DNA from 2 places in the Cytobacillus spongiae genome. Region 2 is predicted to be linked to the other one. Evidence: riboswitches for the same ligand, from Rfam matches in the RefSeq annotation. Region 2 holds a riboswitch; the other holds the start of a gene.
What was found. A riboswitch is a leader RNA that binds a small molecule or an ion and turns the genes downstream of it on or off. The one in region 2 is predicted to bind FMN.

Region 1 (7,692 bases), on a different replicon from region 2:
AGGCTCTAATATGGTGTAATACAAATATATAAAATATAAAAACGCAAGGGAAATGGTAGAATAGACTACCAATAAGTGCCTTAGCTTGTAACGATCAAACTTTTTCTTCCGCTCCACAACCTTTTGCAGCATCTGTCTTGTAGCTTGATCCGTTCTGTCGTCAAGCATAATAATCGGTGATTCCATTGGCTTCTCCCCTCCTCTCTCAAGAACAATATATGAACTTGTCCATCCGTATATGTATGAGGAAAATAAAAGTTATCCTTTAAAAATGGTTATGGTTCAATAATCCAAATAAAAAGACTGTTTCATAGAGGAGTTGCTTACTCCTGAAACAGTCTCGTTTTATTCTTCTACTAGAATTTTCAATATCTGCCCTGCTTGAATTTCATTTCCTTGAATGTTGTTCGCCTTTTTAATCTTCTCTATTCCCTCTTGTGATTGATAATATTTCATCGCAATCCTGTATAACGTTTCGTTTGCATTTACTTGATGGTACAGTACTTTCCCTTCATCTTCGGAGGCCTTATCTTCAGACTCCACTTTTGAGTTTTCATTTTTATCATCTGCATAGCTATTTGAAGTTCGCGGAGCTACAACTGTTGTTTTTGGCTTACTTTCGTCTATGTCAATTTTAGATTGATTATCACTCTGTTCAGAGGTCTCGTCCGATTTGCCTTCCTCGTCTTCTTTCTTATTCGCTTCTTTCTTCTCAATTTTCGTTTCGAAATTAACGGTTTCAAATCCACTACTCTCTCCAGCCGTTTTCTTGAAGGTAGCCTCATTGGATTTGTACGTATATATACTAAAAATCGTAATTGGAAGTAGGATGAAAATTAGAGCTAATAACTTAATGAGCGGATACTTAATTTTGAACTTATTTTTCTTTTTCTTTTCACGATGAATAGATGCTCTTGGTGGCAACCCTTTTGATGGCTTTTTTTCACTCTTGTCTACGTTTTCTATTTTTCTCCGCAATTGGTCCGCTTGATCTTTATTAGGATTTTCGTTCCTCATTCATTATCCCTTCTTTGTCCATCAGAATTGTGATCAGGTAAGAACCGTATCATACATATAAAATTACTTCTTTCGTTAATTCCCATAATACATAATTAATTTGCCGGCTTCCCCTGTTTCATTCGAATCATCACTCCAAGGAGAAAATCAATAACAAAATGCATAAAGATTGTAACAAGTAGGTTATTCGTTAGGAAATAGATGTATCCGATTAAAAAACTAAGGGCAGTGACATTGATAAATAGAAACCAATTAAATAAATAACGGTAATGAACGAGTGCAAAAATTACACTCGATAAGACTAACCCGAAGTGGGTTTGAATCACACCACGGAAGAGAATTTCTTCACTAATTGCTACCATTGCGGCAATTAGCGCAATTTGAATGACAGTTTTATTTTGAAATAACTTCTCATTTAAGCCCCCATCATCATACAAAGCTTTCGGAAGCCATTTCATTAACCATAAATCCAAGAACACAACAGCAAGTCCAGCCAATCCACCAATAGACAATATCCGCCAGTCTTCCCAAAGAAACAAGTCGAAAAATGCGGAATAGCTGTTAAATAATATAATACCTAAAATAAAGGCAATCGTTAATAGTAAAATTTGCGTAGCAAACAAATGGAAGAAGAGCTCCCGATCTGAAATTTCTTTTATGACTTGCTCATATTTATTCTTCATTATTCGACATCTCACTTATTTAATAAAATCTTAGATAAATAATTCTTCCAACTAAATCGATTTTCCGATGGTGCTTTACCCTGCACTTGCTCACGGAAATCACTCATGGCTATTCCACAACAATCACAACAATTTTCTACTTCGACTGTACGTTCCTCACCAAAATACTGTAGAATCCCTTCTCTTCTACACATACTTGTGTGAATCCAATGTGACACGGTCCTAATTTTTTCCTTTTTGAGTTGAATTCGTTTCTCCATAAGAGACTTGAATTCATCTAATGGCATTCTTGTATCAAGTGCTCCAGCGGGAGAATGTAGTACATAATCCTTAATCAATCTAAATTGAACATCTGTAAGTCCACCAATCATTTTAAGCTCTTCTTCATATTTGTCGAGTTTGTTGATTACATGGGAATGGTCAATTAGCCATTGCTCGATCCGTTCAATTTGCACTACACTTGGGAGCTCTCCCTCAGCCAGCTGAATGGGAAGCTGTTCATCCCCAGGTGCCGAAAGCAGAATTGCTATACTTGGTAGACCATCGCGGCCAGCTCTTCCGATTTCTTGAAGGTATGATTCAAGCTGTAATGGCATATGAAAATGAATAACATAGCGGATATTCTCTTTATTGATCCCCATCCCAAATGCACTTGTCGCACATATGAGATCGAGCTGGTTATGGATAAATTGCTGTTGAATAAGAATTCGGTCCTCACTTCCAAGTCCGGCATGATAGGCCATCACTCGTGATATCCCTTTTTCTTGCAGAAAATGGACTGTCTTTTCGGCCATTTTCTTACTAGAAAAATAAATAATCCCTGGACCTTGAAGATAGGACACTAGCTCTGCGAGACGGCTCATTTTCTCTTCATAATAGCTAAGATGCTCGATCCTCAGTGAAATATTTTTTCGATCAACCGAAAAAAGCACCTCTTTCCAGTCGTCCAATTGTAACGACTGAACGATATCTGCAAAAACCTCTTTTGTTGCCGTTGCTGTTAAAGCTAAAGTTAGTGGCTTATTCAATTGACTCCGTACTTCACCGAGCTTCAAATAATCCGGGCGAAAATCATACCCCCACTGGGATATACAATGGGCTTCATCTACGACAAATAGGGTAATGTTGATCCTTTTTAACGCTTCTAAAACATACGAGCTTGTCAACATTTCAGGAGAGATGAAAATAAATTTATAATAGGTTAGATGTTGAAATACCTTTTTCTTCTCTTCGTTTGTTAAGAAGGAATTAATTGCAACGACTCTCTTTTCACCACGCATTTTCATTTGGTCTACCTGATCCTGCATTAAGGAAAGTAAAGGAGAAACAATAAGAACCTGTCCATCTAGCAAATAGCCAGATAATTGATAACATAAGCTCTTCCCTGTTCCCGTTGGAAGCATAGAAATGGTATGCTGACCTCTCATGATGGATGCAATTGATTCTTCCTGTCCAGGGCGAAAATGATCAAATTGAAAATAGGTATTAAGCTGTTCCTTTAATTCCATGGCTTCTCTCCAAACTTAGCTAATACGAGACGTATTTTAAAATAGTTTAGATCATTTGTCAGCTCCCTAATATGACGAAGCTGTTTGGATGGAGCCCTTCTGGCTGCATCTAAGATCGCTACTTGTTCTGCTTTACTTACATAAGAAGAAATATCAAATGTTGCGACGTTCAAGGTAATCTCTACAATATGATCCTCGATGGTGCTTTCCTTTAATCTCCGTATATCAGCAATTGTTTTCGTAGAGTACCCTTTTTCAATCATTTCAAATGTCTTTTTGGTTGATTGGGTTAGTGGTACTTCTAGCACAAGATCAGAAAAAATAGCATATAGTATCGGAAAGTTATTTTTGTTATTCTTTGCGGTCTCAAGGATAAAATGGATTGTCTTTACAAATTCATAATGATAATAGGATGGCTCCATTTGAAGATACTCTGCTGCCTGGTATTCTGTTAACCCAATATGCTGTGATCCAGTTAAGCGAATAATGATTACTTCTGGAATAATATCGTTCGCCAGTTCTAGACAATTCACTAATTCATCATGTAATTGCTCAGCGAGCTCTTTTCGATTGGTAAAGGAAGAAATGTAATACTTTAACCAATTATGAACGTTCTCATTTCGTTGAATTGGCAAATACGTTGCATTTTGCACACTTAAGTTTGAAACAACCTGAATAAGTAGCGATAATCTTTCCCAAAAGTGCTGTGTCAGATGATGGTATTGCCATCCTTTTAAATATACTGACAGCCCCTTGGGCAACAAGGATTCCAAGACTTCTTTTCCCTTTTCGGTTATAGAATAATATAATTCTGCTTCCTCTAATATGAGCTGCCTTTCTTTTAGAACTGTTATGCAATTCTCAAACTGAATTCTTGTTATGTTTGGAAACAGCCCAAATAATGAGGTTAGCCCAAACAAATGTGCATCCTGTATCGTTTGGGATGATTTTTTTCCATTAATTAAATGAAAAATGGAGGCAGAAGTTCGTTCTCCATTAATTCTCGATAGGCAATGTAATATGATTTGGTTAAAAAAAGAAAGATCCATGTTATCACCACAATGAAAAACCCTTATGTTCAACAGGAATATGGTCATAATAAACCAAGTGGGTTTTTGAATTTTTTCCTACTACTAGTTATTTTATCATGAAAGAAAAAACAAATTGTCTTAAAATGCAAAATTTCGTCGATACATCGGCGAAATCCTTGTATGATAAGCATTCTCAATACTTTTTCTATTGAAATGTCCTACAAACAGCTATAAAATAGTCTATGAGGAACGAGTTTCCATTCATTTTGGAAGCAAATTATTAGATAACCATTTCTTTTAATCTTTGGGAGGTTTTTTCATGGCAAAATACACGATTGTAGACAAAGAAACTTGTATTGCTTGTGGTGCATGCGGAGCTGCTGCTCCAGATATTTACGATTACGATGATGAGGGCATTGCATTCGTAACGCTTGATGATAACGAAGGAATCGTTGAAATTCCAGATGTATTAATCGACGATATGATGGACGCTATGGAAGGTTGCCCAACTGATTCTATCAAAGTTGCTGATGAGCCATTTGAAGGGGACGCAACTAAATTCGAATAAGCACATGACTAAGTTAAGTTACTATTAAAGATCCTCTTTCGTTTTGAAAGGGGATTTTTTTATGCCCGAATTTTGAATACCACTTTTATCATTGAAGTATAGTTTGGGATTAACGTTACAAGAGAGCCTCCTGATATGCGTTAGCGATGAGGAAGCTTACTGGCCGCCCCCCGGAAAGCAAGTGCCTGGAGCGGAATCAATCTTCTTCACCCTTAAATCACAAAAGGGACCGAGAATGTGCTCTCAATCCCTTTTTTATCAGTAATCAATGGAACGACCTACGTCGATCAATTAACATCATGCATTTCGATAAACAGTTTGTTTTTGAATCCATGTTTGCATTTTTGTAAACATGAGCATAAACACAAGGGCAATTAACAGTCCCTTTACCACATTAAAAGGTAATATCGCAGATACAACCATTTGGCGAGTCGCTTCACTTGACATCGCAGGATAATTCAAGAAAAACGTATAAGCTGGTAAAATTACAAAATAATTTAGAACACTCATAATAACCGCCATTGAAATGGTACCTACTACTAAAGCAAATGTCATTCCTTTTAATGAATTCAATTTTTTATATAAATAGTAAGTTGGTAAAATAAACAATACGCCTGCAATAAAGTTAGCGATGTGTCCAACTGGTACACCTGTTGCACTTCCAGTCATAAAATAATCTAAAATATTTTTAAATAATTCAACTAATATTCCCGCTACAGGACCGAAGATTAACGCGGCGATCAATGCAGGAATATCGCTAAAGTCAATCATCAAATACGGTGGAAATGGTGGGATTGGAAAGTTCAACACCATTAAAACGTACGAGATACTGCTAAGCATCCCAATTGCAACTAAAGCCTTAACATTAAATTTTTTCATTTTGTTCTCTCCTTTTTAAGGACCATCCCCTAAAGAAGGAAAGGTTCAGCAATTCGCATGCATGACAAATAAAAACCCTCAAGAATACACCTTGAGGGAGAAATATCTGAAAGGCACGCTTAATAAACATTCAAAACCTGCATTTTTTGAATGTTTGCAGAACCTCCATCTTCTCCCATCCAGACTTTACTGTCGGCTTTGGAATCACACCAAATCCTGCCCCAAAAACAGGCTCGCGGGCTTAGAGAATTATCTCATCACCGCCGGTCGGGAATTTCACCCTGCCCCGAAGATAGACCATATTATTTTATACATTTTTTATTATACTGAAAAACAATCCTCTTGTGAAGATATTTGTTTCAAAGCCATTTTCCACCACTCATTTTATTCTTAACGAAAAAAAGGTACTAATTTCGCACTTTTTTATATTAAAGCGTTTACATTTTAAACATGAACAATTTTAGCAATTGACAGCTGAATGTTCGTTTTGTAAAATAGTCAGAAAATTGGTGTAAAAAGGTTGGTGTATGTCATGATCCAAGTCTTAGTTGCAGATTCCATTCAGGAGGACGGTCTTCAACCATTGCTAGATATGGATAATGTAGAAGTTATTCAGCAGAAAGTTGACTCTCCTCACGTACAGTTAGAACGAATAGAAGCGTTGTTAGTTAGAAGTGCCACAAAGGTAAATGAAGAACTTTTAGAAAAAATGCCTCAATTAAAAATCATTGCACGTGCAGGAGTAGGAGTAGATAATATTGATGTAGCAGCCGCTACGAAAAAAGGCATCATCGTTGTTAATGCACCTGATGGAAATACGATTTCAACAGCTGAGCATACTTTTGCCATGATGGCTTCTCTAGTTAGACGGATTCCACAAGCCCATCAGTCAGTAAAGAATTTAGAATGGAAGCGAAACCACTTCATAGGCAGTGAACTGTATGGAAAAAACCTCGGAATTATTGGGTTAGGTCGAATAGGCACTGAGCTCTCGAAGCGAGCCAAAGTATTCGGTATGAATGTCCATGTATTTGACCCTTTTCTTACAAAAGATCGTGCTTTAAAGCTTGGAGTTCATCTACAGGACTTACAAGGCGTTTTAAAGGAAGCAGATATAATTACAGTCCATACACCACTTACACCCCAAACAAAAGGGCTATTAAACAAAGAGACACTTCCCTTAACGAAGAAAGGTGTGTACATCCTCAATTGTGCTCGAGGAGGAATTATTGACGAAGAAGCACTGGCTGAGGCGATTTCTTCTGGTCATGTTGCTGGAGCCGCTCTTGATGTGTTTGTAAACGAGCCACCGGGTGATCATCCTTTAGTAAAGCTTGAAGAGGTCATTGTCACACCACATTTAGGTGCATCAACGAAGGAAGCCCAGTTGAACGTAGCTACTCAAGTAGCAAAGGAAGTTCGCTTATTTCTTGAAGATAAACCCGTCTCAAACTCGATTAACCTCCCTTCTATGTCTAAAGATATTTTCGAAAAGATTCGCCCGTTCCATCCCCTTGCGAAAAAGATGGGGTCGATGATTTCTCAGCTTATGAAGCAACCAGTTCAAGAATTATCAATTAGCTATTCTGGAACCGTTACAGATCTTGAAACAACCTATTTAACAAAAGCCTTACTCTCTGGATTCTTTACCGATCGGATTGATGGATATGTAAATGAAGTAAACGCCTTGCACACAGCAAAAGAACGTGACATTACGGTGGGTGAAAAGATTACCTCTCATTCGTTTGGATATACAAACAGCATTTCCGTTACAGCAAAGGGAGAAAACCAGCAGTTTACAATGATTGGAACGTATATTGAGAACTATGGTCCTCGTATCATCCGGTTAAACGACTTTAGCATTGATTTTCACCCAGAAGGAAATTTAGTATATATTCAACACATGGACCGCCCTGGAGTAATTGGTCGAGTTGGGCAAATTTTGGGTAGCCAGGAAATAAATATCGCCACCATGCAGGTTGGACGAAAAGAACTAGGCGGGGAAG
Region 2 (7,692 bases):
GAAATGAAAGGGGAGGTCCTGATCATTCAACCTCAACACCCCCTTAAAGTGAGCCGGATTGAAAAGAATCCAAAAAAGCTGGACGAGTTATACTGGCGAGGCTATCAGGATGCAGAAGCCAAAGTGAAGAAGATGGTGGAATGGAATAACAATTCTCCAGTCCACTCTTAAAATAAAGCCACCGGATAGGAAATATCCGGTGGCTTTATTTCTTTCTCCAGTTCTACTTTAGTAATTTTCACATACATATGATAGAGATTCCTTGAAAGGACGAGCATCCTATGAACCTTTATCAAATCTACAAAAATGAACAATATACGCTGCTTTATCGAAGTACCATGTATTTTCTAATAGGAACTGGAATGCTTGTTGTGACTCAACAATTATATTATTTTCCCTTGTTAATCTTTATACCTGCCTGTTCAAACCTTTACCTTTCTTATTGCCTGAAGAAGGAAATAAAGAAAGCAACACGGTTGTTCTATGAAACGATACCAGTGTCAGAGCATGCATTAGTCGGTGTGCAGACGACAGAAGGATCTTACTACTTAAAAACGAATGGATGGTCGGAATACTTCATTCAGAGAACTTCTTTGATTAACAAACCAAAGCACTACCTTTTCCACCGAAAACATAAACAGCCTCTGGTATTTTATAAATGGAGCAGAACGTTAAAAATCGATCATGGGCAAAAGGGAAAGATTTTTCGATTGAAATATCAAAGTTCTACAGCTATTGAATGGCAGAGTGACGAGGGTGATACGATCATCATGTATAAAGCCAATAAGAGATGGATCTTGAATTATAATAAAAAAAATTTTTTATCACTGCATAAGGGATATCTTCCTCAAACGGTTCAGCAATTGTTCGATTATCACCACAGCTATGTTTCGTTTTATGAGACATATAGTGAGGAAATGGACTGGCTTCTGATCTTTCTTTGGTTTGTGGACAGCGATTATTTTTTGACGGCATAGACATCCTTTTCCCGTTCATGGACAAGCTATTAAAGAATGAATATGGAGGTGAGAAGATGAATGCTGCATACAAACCTTGCATAGCTGCATTACAAAAGTGTGTGGAGGCATGTAACATATGTTATCATGCATCACTTAAGGGAGAAAGGGAAATGATGCCTTGCATAGAGCTTGACCGTGAATGTGCAGATATATGCACATATACCATAAATCTCATGCAGCGGAGCAGTAAATTTGTTCATTCATTTTTGGCCATCTGTGCAGAAATATGTGATGAGTGTGGCACAGAATGCAGGTCCCATGGCCAGGAACATTGTCAGGACTGTGCCAAGGCCTGTTTTGATTGTGCAGAAGAGTGCAGGAAGCTGCTGGCATGAAGAAAAGGGATGCTTCTGTATATGGGGGCATTCTTTTTTATCGTTGTATTAAAATTAGAACAAAATAATTTATTTAGCACTCCTCACATGATTTTATTGTATAAACTATGATAGAATAATGATAATCGAATAGGTTTCCTTCGGGGCAGGGTGAAATTCCCTACCGGCGGTGATGAGCGAATGCTCTCAGTCCGTGACCCGGCTAATGAAAATTAGACGGTGGATTTGGTGAAACTCCAAAGCCGACAGTGATAGTCTGGATGGGAGAAGGAACGGTAGTGTTTACATGATTCAGATAGGGAAAGTCCATTATTTTGCTGTGGATTTTATTTCCAAATCGAGTTCTGTAAATGCTCTATTTAGTCATGCCAAATTGCCCCCGAGTAAAAATACTTGGGGTTTTTTATTTTAGAATAATAGTGTTGTGAGAAGGGAGGTAATATGTTGAACCATTCACCTTATATGAAGCTCGCCCTCTCGCTGGCAAAGGCAACCAATGGCCAAACCTCACCCAACCCTGCTGTTGGAGCGGTTGTGGTGAAGGACGGAGAAGTCGTTGGTATGGGTGCACACCTCAAGGCAGGTGAAGGACACGCAGAAGTTCATGCCATCAGAGCTGCAGGAGAGAAGGCGAAGGAAAGTGACGTATATGTCACCTTGGAACCGTGTTCCCACTACGGGAAAACACCTCCCTGCACGAAGCTTCTGATCTCGAGTGGAGTGAAACGGGTCCATATAGCCTGCACGGATCCTAATCCCTTGGTAGCAGGAAGGGGAATTCAGCAACTGAGAGACGCAGGCATTGAAGTGATGATTGGGGAGCTTGAGCTTGAAGCCCTCGAATTAAACAAGCATTTTTTTCACTTCATACAACACGGCACACCTTTTGTTACCCTCAAGACGGCTGTTACCCTGGACGGGAAAACCGCCTCTGACACAGGGGATAGCAAATGGATCACTTCAGAAACTTCAAGAACGGACGTCCACCATGATCGTCACCGGCATGACGCGATATTGGTTGGAGTCAATACCATCATGAAAGATAACCCACACCTTACCACCCGTCTGCCCCAAGGTGGAAAAAACCCCATTCGAGTTATATTGGATACATTTTTACGTACACCCCTGCACTCTCATGTAGTGGAAGATCAGGAGAGTAAGACAATCATATTTACGGGTAATACCGTCAATGAAGATCAAAGGCGGCCTTTTGTAGAAAAGGGATGTGAAATCATCAGCACTTCAAATGAAAGGGTTGACATTCACACGGTTTTAAAAGAACTCGGTGAAAGAAATATTCTCTCCCTTTATGTAGAAGGCGGGTCAACGATTCATTCCTCTTTCTTAATGGAAGGTGCGTTTCAGGAGTTGATTATGTACATGTCTCCCAAGATTGTCGGAGGAAAGTCCGCTTACACCAGTTTTGGAGGAGAAGGATACCCGACCATTGCAGATGGAATGAAGATGGAGATCAAGAGCATTGATCGTGTAGGGCAGGACATTAAAATCGTTGCATTCCCACAAAAATCAGTTTGAAAGGGGGGAAAAGGATGTTTACTGGAATAATTGAAGAGATAGGCTCTATTGAGCGCATGAAAAAATCTTCCTCTTCTATGGAACTAACGATAGCAGCAAGCAGTATTTTGGAAGATGTTCATATCGGAGACAGCATCAGTGTGAATGGTGTCTGTCTCACGGTCACTTCATTCAATTCAAGGCAATTCCAAGTGGACGTCATGCCCGAAACCTTTGAAGGTACGACGCTTAAAACCCTTTCGTATGGATCCAAAGTAAACCTCGAGAGAGCTATGGCCGCAAACGGTCGTTTCGGAGGTCATTTCGTTAACGGTCATGTAGATGGGATAGGTAAGATCCTGAGGATAGAAAAGGTTGAAAATGCCTGGTACATGGACATTGCCATACCCGAGGAACAGATTCATTTATTTATCATGAAAGGCTCTGTCGCCATAGACGGCACTTCACTGACCGTGTTTGATGTGAAACATCATTCCATTACGATTTCGTTAATTCCCCAGACCCGTGGAGATACGGTTCTTGGCAGTAAGAAAGTGGGGGACTCCGTCAACATTGAATGTGACGTAATGGCGAAATATTTTCACCGGTTCTACGAAGCAAAGGAGCAGTCAAAAAGTAATTCAAACAGCCTCAGTTATGAATTTTTATCACAAAATGGGTTTGCTGACTAATAGGGAGGGATGACCCCATGTTCAATAAGATTGAAGAAGCCCTGGAAGATCTCCAGGCAGGAAAAGTCGTTATCGTGGTTGATGATGAAAACCGTGAGAATGAAGGAGACTTTGTTGCCCTTTCTGATAAAGCCACCCCTGAAGTCATCAATTTCATGGCAAAAGAGGGGAGAGGGTTAATCTGTGCCCCAATAACGGAGGAGCTCGCACAGAAATTAAAGCTTTCACCCATGACCATGTCCAATACAGATCCTCATGGGACGGCCTTTACGATTTCAGTAGATCATAAATCTGCCACTACGGGCATCAGTGCATTCGAACGATCGGCCACGATAAAGGAATTACTCAACCCTTCATCACTACCTGAAGACTTCAAGAGACCCGGTCATGTATTTCCCCTTGTTGCCAAAAAAGGCGGAGTATTGAAACGGGCAGGGCACACAGAAGCAGCCATTGATTTAGCTGTTCTGTCAGGTGCACAGCCATCTGGGGTCATCTGTGAAATCATGAATGAAGACGGTACGATGGCGAGAGTGCCTGAATTAATGCTTTTAGCAGAAAAATGGGACTTGAAGATCATCTCAATCGAGGACCTGATACGATACAGAAGGAAAAAGGAAAAGCTCGTGACAAGGGAAGTTGAAATTGAACTTCCAACCGAATTCGGAAACTTCAAAGCGGTTGCCTATACAGAAACACTCACAGGAAAAGAACATATCGCTCTTGTAAAAGGGGAATGGTCCGAGGATGAAGATGTGCTCGTACGGGTTCATTCAGAATGCCTGACGGGGGATGTATTCGGTTCGAACCGTTGTGATTGCGGACCGCAACTTGCCACGGCACTGACTCAAATTGAAGAAGAAGGAAAAGGAGTCCTCCTCTATATGAGGCAGGAAGGCCGGGGTATCGGATTAATTAATAAGCTTAAAGCATATAAGCTGCAGGAACAGGGCTATGATACGGTGGAAGCAAATCATAAACTGGGATTTGGGGCTGATTTAAGGGAATATGGAATCGGTGCTCAAATATTAAGGAATTTAAGGATCAAAAGGATCCAGTTACTCACCAATAATCCCAGGAAGATTGCCGGAATCAACGGATATGGTTTGGAAATTGCCGATCGTGTGCCGATTCAATTGCCAACCAAATTTGAAAATGAAAAGTATTTAAAAACAAAGCACGTTAAATTGGGTCACTTGCTGAAATTTTAATTCAACATTAGTAGGAGGAATATACAATGAAAACAGTTTATGAAGGTAATTTGGTAGGTTCTGGATTGAAAGTTGCGATTGTCGTTTCACGTTTTAATGAGTTTATTACATCAAAGCTATTGGGTGGAGCAGAGGATGCGTTAAAACGCCATGGGGTTGAAGAAGGGAATGTAACTGTGACTTGGGTTCCGGGTGCATTCGAAATCCCAATGATTGCAAAAAAGCTGGCACGTTCAGGGAAATATGATGCAGTGGTGACATTGGGAACCGTCATACGCGGAGCAACCGCTCATTTTGAATACGTAAGCGGCGAGGTAGCAAAAGGGGTTGCCAATCTCAGCCTGCAGGAAGATGTCCCTGTCATATTCGGTGTGCTGACAACCGACACCATTGAACAGGCGATCGAACGAGCCGGAACAAAAGCAGGAAACAAAGGATGGGAAGCAGCCGTTTCAGCCATCGAAATGGCCAACCTCATCCGTGAAATTGATCAATAGGACCACGGTAGCCAATTCTCCTTATGGGGATGGTTTCTTCGTACAGAGAACATGTTTCCTTCCATCAAATTGATATTGGCAAACATTCGCCTTTTTGCTAGAATAGTATCTTGTGGCTCCCCTTCAATTGGAGGAGCGGGTAGGGAGAGGGCAGTTTTATAGGAAGATTATATGAAAGCACGTGGAGGTATTTTTCAGTTAAAGAATCATGGTACTTCGATGAAGCAGGAGATGGTGGCCGGAGCAATCGGATATTTTACGATTGTCTATATTATCGCTGTAAATGCTTTGATCCTTTCTGAAGCTGGAATTCCATTTGAAGGAGCGGTCATGGCGACCATACTTGCTTCCTTCGTTGGGTGTTTGGTCATGGCCTTTTGGGCGAATGCACCAATTCTTCTGGTTCCAGGTATGGGGATCAATGCGATGTTTACATTCACTCTGGTAAAATCTTCAGGATTGACTTGGCAAGAGGCTCTGGCTGTGGTGGTGATCTCAGGAATACTCTTTATGATCATTGCATTTACAAAGCTATCTAAAGTATTATCCGAAGCCATTCCCAAAACATTAAAGGAAGCCATCACGGTGGGGTTAGGGATGTTTTTAATGTTCATCGGTCTTGAGAAAGGCGGTCTCATCCAGAGAGGAGAGAGTGCCATTATCATGATAGGTGACTTTGGGGAATTAAAGGTGTTGGCAACGGTGCTGACATTTCTGGTGACGATTTTTCTTTTCATCCGTAATGTAAAGGGTCAATTTTTATGGAGCATTGCTTTTGGGACCATACTGGGATTCATCTTTGGCATTGAACCATCCGTTCAATCCGGTTCCTTCCATTTGAGTGAATACAGTCAGGTATTCGGTCAAATATCCTTTGGAGCCATTTTGGACATTCCATTCTGGATCGCAGTCTTTTCAGTAACCATGGTCCTGGTATTTGAGAATATAGGACTCATACATGGACATACGGATATGGTCGACCAGCCTCATAAATACTCTAAAGCGTTTCAAGCGAATGCTTTTTCTGCCTTTACATCTGGATTCTTCGGAACAAGTCCGACCGTGTCCACGGTGGAAAGTGCTGCAGCTATGACAGCAGGTGGACGCACGGGATTAACATCACTGACTACTGGAGTATTGTTTTTGGGCTCAGTGCTGTTTATCCCATATCTTAAGTGGATTCCGGACCATGCCATCGCCCCGATCCTCATCATCATCGGCGGCTTGATGATTCAGAATATACGACATATGGACTTACGTGATGTAACAGAGGCGTTTCCTGCCATCTTCATCATAGCGATGATTCCGTTCACGTACAGTATCGCAGACGGAATTGCCATCGGCTTTATTTTGTATCCAATTTTGAAATTGGCTACGGGTAAAGCGAGAGAAGTATCTATACCCCTATATATTATTGCGGCTTTGTTCCTTATGAACTTCTTTGTTCATTCAATACATTAAAGCAGTAAAGAGCTCAAGTGAAGATGTTCATCAGATCGACTGATGACATCTCTGCTTGAGTTTTTTTGTCTTATAAGGAAGTCCATAATACGTGGACTTTCTACATGTTTGTTGATATTATTATACTAATTATTGAAACTTTTGAACTATTTTCCGTCAGGAACAGCAGGGGTGAGTGGGATGAAAGTATTTGTAGCAAGACAGCCGATTTTCAACAGAAATGGTGAAACAGTTGCCTATGAATTACTTTACAGAAACAATGAGATAAATATATTTCCTAATATCGATGGTGATGAGGCAACGGCGGATGTCATTATTAATAGTTACTTAAACATAGGCCTTGAAAGTTTGTCTGCAGGCAAGCCCTGCTTTATTAATTTCACTGAAAATCTTCTGGAACTGAGGGTTCCTACCTATTTCAACCCAAGAGAAATAGTTGTGGAAATACTTGAAAAGGTCATTCCAAGTCCTGAGATTCTCTCCGTCTGTGTCGAATTGAAGGAATTGGGGTATAAGATCGCTTTGGATGATTTTGTCATGAATGAATCGGATCCGAACTACTTTAAACTGATGAAGCTAGCTGACTATGTGAAGGTTGATTTCCTTCATACAACCGAGACCGAGCGGGGAAATCTCCAAACTCTGTCCGGTTTATTGGGATACCAACTATTGGCAGAGAAGGTGGAGACCCCTGAACAGTATGAGGAAGCATTAAGGAATGGATACCATTTCTTTCAAGGTTACTTCTTTAGTAAACCTAAAATCATTGCTACCAGTGATGTTCCGACATATTTTCATTCTTATTATTCGATCATTCAAAGCCTGGAAATGACGGAACCAAGCATTGAAGTGATAAGTCAATTGATCGAACAGGATCTCTCTTTATCCTATAAGCTCCTAAAGTTAATCAATTCACCTTCATACCGACCTAAACATAAAATTCATTCCATTCGTCAGGCGAT

Region 1: linked by a shared signal. The riboswitch ahead of LS684_RS13520 (ECF transporter S component) and the one ahead of ribD (bifunctional diaminohydroxyphosphoribosylaminopyrimidine deaminase/5-amino-6-(5-phosphoribosylamino)uracil reductase RibD) in region 2 are both predicted to bind FMN.

Annotation. Positions count from the first base shown of each region.
Region 1 covers NZ_CP089997.1:2,657,505-2,665,196, forward strand. Annotated here, with positions in the region: gene LS684_RS13490 (YpbF family protein) at 1-186, opposite strand, end outside; gene LS684_RS13495 (LysM peptidoglycan-binding domain-containing protein) at 346-1,017, opposite strand; gene LS684_RS13500 (CPBP family intramembrane glutamic endopeptidase) at 1,113-1,700, opposite strand; gene LS684_RS13505 (RecQ family ATP-dependent DNA helicase) at 1,712-3,208, opposite strand; gene LS684_RS13510 (YpbB family protein) at 3,199-4,257, opposite strand; gene LS684_RS13515 (ferredoxin) at 4,559-4,807, shown strand; gene LS684_RS13520 (ECF transporter S component) at 5,105-5,686, opposite strand; FMN riboswitch at 5,850-5,984, opposite strand; gene serA (phosphoglycerate dehydrogenase) at 6,219-7,692, shown strand, end outside.
Region 2 covers NZ_CP089998.1:633,074-640,765, reverse strand. Annotated here, with positions in the region: gene LS684_RS23805 (patatin-like phospholipase family protein) at 1-171, shown strand, start outside; gene LS684_RS23800 (hypothetical protein) at 282-977, shown strand; gene LS684_RS23795 (four-helix bundle copper-binding protein) at 995-1,354, shown strand; FMN riboswitch at 1,487-1,630, shown strand; gene ribD (bifunctional diaminohydroxyphosphoribosylaminopyrimidine deaminase/5-amino-6-(5-phosphoribosylamino)uracil reductase RibD) at 1,799-2,890, shown strand; gene ribE (riboflavin synthase) at 2,905-3,561, shown strand; gene LS684_RS23780 (bifunctional 3,4-dihydroxy-2-butanone-4-phosphate synthase/GTP cyclohydrolase II) at 3,579-4,772, shown strand; gene ribH (6,7-dimethyl-8-ribityllumazine synthase) at 4,799-5,269, shown strand; gene LS684_RS23770 (NCS2 family permease) at 5,441-6,730, shown strand; gene LS684_RS23765 (EAL and HDOD domain-containing protein) at 6,911-7,692, shown strand, end outside.